2 regions of the Alkalibacterium iburiense genome follow, and region 2 is predicted to be linked to the other one. Evidence: predicted binding sites of a transcription regulator. Region 2 holds the regulator's gene; the other holds the start of a gene.
What was found. Region 2 encodes LexA, which represses DNA repair genes until DNA is damaged. Its sites were predicted from a motif close to CNAACANNTGTTNG; they were not measured.

Region 1: a site for LexA is predicted at 1,502-1,515, ahead of ABDZ53_RS07785 (Y-family DNA polymerase). Genes of this name have one in related genera too.

What each region holds. Positions count from the first base shown of each region.
Region 1 is NZ_BAAACW010000094.1:26,595-29,943, reverse strand. It holds gene ABDZ53_RS07790 (YolD-like family protein) at 1-110, opposite strand, end outside; gene ABDZ53_RS07785 (Y-family DNA polymerase) at 162-1,460, opposite strand; gene ABDZ53_RS07780 (organic hydroperoxide resistance protein) at 1,606-2,043, opposite strand; gene yidA (sugar-phosphatase) at 2,113-2,928, opposite strand; gene ABDZ53_RS07770 (HD domain-containing protein) at 2,918-3,349, opposite strand, start outside.
Region 2 is NZ_BAAACW010000026.1:9,509-12,857, forward strand. It holds gene tkt (transketolase) at 1-894, opposite strand, end outside; gene ABDZ53_RS02235 (DUF896 family protein) at 1,001-1,243, opposite strand; gene lexA (transcriptional repressor LexA) at 1,465-2,100, shown strand; gene ABDZ53_RS02245 (adenine phosphoribosyltransferase) at 2,148-2,660, opposite strand; gene recJ (single-stranded-DNA-specific exonuclease RecJ) at 2,689-3,349, opposite strand, start outside.

The DNA.
Region 1 (3,349 bases), on a different contig from region 2:
CTTTTAAGGGCTTCCGCGTGATCAGAAAGCATCATACCCATCCACTTCATCTTCCCTCTATCTTTATACCCCAGAGCATCGGGAGATAGGACGACTATTTCTCGAGTCATTTGAGTTACCCTCCTTATAATATGTATGATAAAAATAAATGCTTAAGGTGCTTAGCGCTCGTCTTTTCCTGAGCGGTGGCCACCGAGTAATTTGGCGCGTTGCCTAGCCATCCCTCCGTTTGCTAAACTGCTCGCATGGAGAAGAGACGTGTAGCCGTATTTTCTCCGGATTAAGTCAATCGTCTGATCCAAGTCTTCTTGTAAAATAAGCGATTCAGCAGATTCAAATAAAGACAGCTGGAGGGCAGACTTAGGTTCTATTTTCCCAAAGGTGACATTCACCACTCGGACAGGGACTGGCTTATAGTGACGATTAAATAAAATCAGCAAGCCTTCGATAATCTTTTTGGAAGAGTCGGTCTTTTCAATCCTAAGCTGATGACTGAAGCCGCCGTCAATCACCTCTCTTGAGTAGCCGATACTCAACTTCACGAGAGAGGTTGTATAATGATGCTTTCTTAACCGCATGGCATTTTCTTCAGCCATTTCACGTATGACGATTTCCACTTCGTGCTTATCCGTGTAGTCTCTATTTAAGATTTGATTTTTACTAAAGGATGTCTCCTTAGGTGTGAAACTTTCAGATAATAAGGTGCGGTCAATGCCGTGCGAATGGAAAAATAGCTGTTCACCGATCACACCGAATTTTTTCTTGAGCAGTCTCACATCGTGCTGGGACAGTTCGAAAATAGAACGGATACCCATCCGCTGCAAATGTTTTTCTGTCTTTGGACCAATGCCCCAGAAGTCCTTCATGGGAGAAATCTTCCAAACCGTTTCCTGCACATCCTTGTAATGCCAGTCCGCAATGAAGTTACTTTCCTGTTTATGCTTGGCGTCGTGATCCAGGGCCAGTTTGGCTAATAACGGGTTGTCTCCTATGCCGATTGTCACGACGAGTTGCAGCTGATCCCAGATGAGTGCTTGAATCTGGCTGGCAATCGCTTGAGTGGAGCCAAAGAGGCTATGAGAATGGGTGACGTCTAAAAAAGATTCATCAATACTGTACACATGCAAATCCTCTTCAGCTACGAATTGCTTGAAGATAGAAATAATTTCCAAGTTCTTTTCCAAGTATAAAGCCATGCGCGGTTCGACGATTTCAATGGCAGCGTCACGAGGGATTTCGTACACGCGGGTGCCTGTTTTAATACCGTATAACTGTTTGACTAAAGGTGAGGAGGCCAAAACCAATCCGCCGTTATTATCCGGTTTACTGACAACCGCGATGCGTGCTTTCAGTGGATGCTGACGGCGCTCGACAGCCTCGACAGAAGCAAAAAAGGACTTCACATCAATACATAAAATATCTCGGTACGGTTCATTTGAGTAATCCATTACTTGTAACATGCGAATGCTCCTTAAGGGAATAGGTGTTTGTTTTAATTATAGGAACGTTTGTTCGATTAGTCAAGGCGAACAATCTGGAAAAAGACAATAAAAAATGGCTACCGCTGAAATAAGCAGTAGCCATAAGGGATTTAAACCTTATTATTTATTTTCCTTCTTCGTAAGGGACAACGGTCACAGTAGACTCAATGTTTCCTTTTGTCGCTTTTGAATACGGGCAGAATTCATGAGCTCTTTCTGCTAAAGAAAGCACTTCATCTTCACTCATATTCTCTATTCCCACTTCAATTTCTGTTTTTAATTTGAAGCCGCCATCTGTCGGATCTTCTACCAAGTGAACAGTTAAGGTCACTTGAGATTTGTTTTTAACCTTGTCTTCTTTTTTGAAATGATCTAAGGCTGAGTGGAAGCACGCACTGTATCCTAAAGCAAAAAGTTGCTCAGGGTCAGTCCCTTCTCCTTTTCCGCCCATTTCTTTCGGTACATCAATGTTGACTTCATACGAACGGTCGGGTGTGTGACTTTCTCCTGCACGAGCTCCAGTATTGACTGCGGAAGTAGTGTATAAAATTTTGTCTGCCATATTATACTCATTCCTTTCTCTAATCTACCCTTAGTTTACCACTCGCTATCAGTATTTCAACTGATACGGCTATCCCTTGAGCGCATAAGTATAAATAGCATGAGCCACGCCGTCATCTGCATTGGAACGCGTGATGACATCAGCGGCATCCTTCACTTCGTCTACCGCATTTTCCATCGCCACGCCCAAACCGGCATAAGCAATCATATCCGTATCATTGGCTCCGTCCCCAATCGTCATGACTTCTTCTCTTGCAACTCCTAATTGTTCAGCTAAAGCTTTAACTGCATTTCCCTTGCTAGCTTGTTTATTTAAAAACTCTAAAAAGAAAGGCTCGCTGCGTAAAATGGTATACTTCTCCCATAACTCTTCAGGCAAACGGGGGATAGCGGCATCCAAAACAGCCGGGTCGTCAATCATCATCATTTTATTAAAGTGAGCGGACGCGTCCATTTCTTCCGGTGTTCTATAAGAAATCGGCACATTGCTCAAAAAGGATTCACGCACACTGTAGGGACTAATGTCTTTATTTGGCGTGAACAGCTTATTATCATGAATCGCATGGAAGTGCGCGCCGGCCTTTGAAACAGCCTGTTCAATCTCCATATAATCCTCATAAGTCATCGTATAATCAACCAGCACAGAACGCGTATGAATATTCTGAACAAGCGCGCCGTTGTAAGTAATGATATAGTCATCGGCTTTGTCTAAGCCCAACTCTTCTAAATAATCGATAACGCCCGGAGTCGGTCGGCCGGTACATAAAACAATTTGAATACCCGCTTCATGTGCAGCCCAAAGCGCCTCTTTATTTTCCCGTGTTACTCGTTTTTCGTTGTTTAAAAGGGTGCCATCCATATCGATAGCGATTAATTTAATGGTCATTTTGTGTCTCCTTCACATCATCTTCAGGCCAGATGACAGCCTGATTTCGAATGTAACGTTTAAATTCATCATAGGTTTCTTGAAACATATTAATGTTTTTTGGATTATCATCTAATAATTCTTTTGGCACATACAAGCGGTGATCGCCTTGCAGATTGCCACTTAAGGTTTTGACAATCGGACTCGCTTGGCTGAGCTCGACAAAGGTGCCATCCGCTTGAATGAGTTGAATCGGGACCTTGCTTTTCAATTTGTAATCATAAGGCAAATCAGAACTGCTGTTGATTAAAGTGTAAAGCTCTTTGTCATAGTTTAACTGGTCCACAAGCCCTCTCAGTTTATCGACAATGGGTTCATCTTTTCCTTTTTCAAAGGTTACCGATTTGAGCGGTTTTCGGTCTATAAACATACGGGACAACTC
Region 2 (3,349 bases):
GAATCGGTCTGCTACTTCTTGAGGAACATAGAAGTCTTCGCCTTCCCATCCATAAGCTTTTTTAGCCGCTTCCACACCATCCGGTCCTAATGGGGCACCGTGTACCGTGTGTGATCCTTGGTTTGGAGCACCGAAACCAATAACTGTTTTAATTTCGATTAATGTCGGTTTATCTGTTGATTCTTTAGCTTGTGTAATAGCTTGGTCAATCGCTTCTAGATCATTACCATCTTCTACTAAGATATGCTCCCAGCCATAAGCTTCAAATCGTTTTCCTACATCTTCAGTAAAGGCTTTAGATGTTGGTCCGTCTAAGGAAATATCGTTTGAGTCATATAACATGATTAACTTACCAAGTTTCAAGTGACCAGCTAAAGATGCAGCTTCTTGAGAAACCCCTTCCATCAAGTCTCCATCTCCACATAACCCATAAGTATAATGATCGACTACGTTATACTCATCTTTATTGTAAGTAGCAGCTAAATGAGCTTCAGCCATAGCCATTCCTACAGCGTTTGCAAAACCTTGTCCTAAAGGTCCAGTTGTTGCCTCTACTCCGTCAGTTATGTGTACTTCTGGGTGTCCAGGAGTATTACTTCCTAATTGACGGAAGTTTTTTAAATCGTCAAGGCTGACATCATAACCTGATAAATGTAACAAGCTGTATAAAAGCATAGACCCATGTCCTGCTGATAATACAAAACGGTCACGATCAAACCATCTAGAGTTCTTTGGATTTACATTTAAATGACGTGTCCATAAGGTATACGCCATTGGAGCTGCTCCCATTGGTAAGCCCGGGTGACCCGAGTTTGCTTTTTGTACACCATCAATACTGAGTGTACGAATTGTATCTACTGCCATTTGATCTATATTATCAAACACACTATTCATCCCTTTCGTTTGTTTAAATTCTAAACTTACTCAACTATTGTACTATTAATTCGCTGCCATTTCAATATTAGAAGCGATTTCGTTCAATTAATAACAAACCAAACACTTAATCGCGATTGTGAATGCCTTTTTGACGTTGAATTTCTTTTAATTTACCAGGCGTTAAGTCCGTTCCTTCTTCGTCTACTATTTTCATGCCTTCAATCTGGTTTCTCATTCCAGAGCGAAATGCTTTAATATATTCTTCACGCAGGCTGGTCTGTTCTTCTTTTTCTTCACTAGTCAGTCCATCTTTTCTTTCTTTTCTGACTAATTCATTGATTCTGTCTAACTTTGCTTTCTCTAACATATTACCCTCCTTAAATAGTGCGCTATACTATCTTTCGATAGCTTTCCTTATTTATCATACCATTACTCCATTAAAAGTGGTAGAGATTGGCGAGAATACTCAATAATCTTTACACTCTTTCGAACATAAGTTTGAATTGTTACATCTACTGTGCTATACTCAAACTAAGTAAGAACGGTTGTTCCATTAATGAATACGTGATAGGAAAGAGAGGTTGGAAAATGAGTACGAGAGGCCGAAAAGGCAAGAAACAGTTAGAAATATTACAATTTATATATGAACAAGTCCAACATAGAGGGTATCCACCCACAGTGAGAGAAATTGGTGTAGCAACTGATTTATCTTCCACTTCAACTGTACACGGACACCTTTCCAGATTAGAAAAAAGCGGGTATATTTTGAGAGACCCTTCAAAACCCAGAGCGATTGAATTTACATCTTTAGGCTTAAGTAAATTAGGGATCGACGAAAATGAAGATATGATTCCCTTACTTGGTGTCGTTACTGCTGGTGAACCAATCTTAGCTGTTGAGGAAGCAACGGATTACTTCCCTATTCCAAATGAATTAGAATTTGAAAAAGGAAACCTGTTTATGCTGACTATCCGAGGAGATAGTATGAAGGATGTAGGCATATTAGATGGAGATCACGTAATTGTTCGCAAGCAGGATGCCGCAAGCAATGGAGACATTGTTATTGCTATGACTGATGAAGATGAAGCGACCTGTAAGAGATTTTATAAAGAAAACGATCATATTCGTTTACAGCCAGAAAATGAGAATTTGGATCCCATCATTTTAAATGATGCTAAAATTTTAGGTAAAGTCATTTCCCTTTATAGAAGCCATATATTTTAATATAAATAGAAGCCCCTTCCTCTCTTTACATGAGGAAGGGGTCTTTGTTAATAGGTCATTAATGTGAAGATATCGTAGCCTTCTATTTTATCTCGTCCTTTTAAGTCTTTCAATTCAATAAAGAACGCTGCTCCAACCACTTCTCCACCTAATTTTTCAACGAGTTGTATGGTTGCTGCAATGGTTCCACCTGTAGCCAGCAAGTCATCTGTAATGAGTACTTTCTGACCAGGTTTAATCGCATCTTTGTGTAACTGCAGGACGTCATTTCCGTACTCTAACCCATAACTCACTTCAATAGTTTCTCTTGGGAGTTTTCCTTTTTTACGACAAGGCGCAAATCCGACTTGTAATTCATTTGCTACGGGGCATCCAACGATGAACCCTCTTGCTTCAGGTCCGACAATCATCTCTACGCCTTTATCTTTAGCATATTCGACAATCTTTTCGGTAGCCGCTTTATAAGCTTTCCCGTCAGCCATCAATGGAGAAATATCTCTAAATGTAATCCCCTTTTCTGGAAAATCTGGTACATCTGCAATATAGTCTTTAAAATTCATTTTTTCCTCCGCCTTCTTAAAACTCATATTAAATTTCTCTAAGGTAAGACACTAGTTCATTAAAGGAACTATAAACAAGTGTTTCTTCTGTCTTAATTTGAGCTAATCTTTTTTGATATGTTATAGTATCCTCTAAGTTCTTCTTCTGAGGTTGGGAACGAATGCTTAACTTCCCATCCTCTATTGTAACAAATTCATTCTCTAAAAACACCATTATCATGAATTTAAGTGTCTCACTGTCCAATTTCATGACCTTTTTCAATTTTTCAGTCTCATTAGCCAAGTGAATGGTTTTGTTTTTCAAGAGCCATTTATATAATTTAGTAAATTGTTCTCGTTTAGGTACGCCTTTAAAATAATACTCGTGTGGGGAGTAGAAAAATAAATAGAGCGTATGATCTTTGTAGTTTCTAAACACTTTTTCGAAGTCACTTAACTCATCAGGGATATCCATGAACACCACAGGATCGGCCTCATGGATAGTCGGCAAGTCTTTGTTTTCATCTAATAGATAGCCTGTAGAATCTCTAGTGATATGCGGTTTCCATTTATTGAAGTGTTCTTTTTTAAAAAAGAGATAATGAGCCCCTACTTTACTGAATAACCGCTTTTGATTTCCTTCTTTTCTATAATCAATGATAACAGAGTCCTGCGTTTTAAAGTCAGCTGCTGTAAGCTGTACCTTCTTG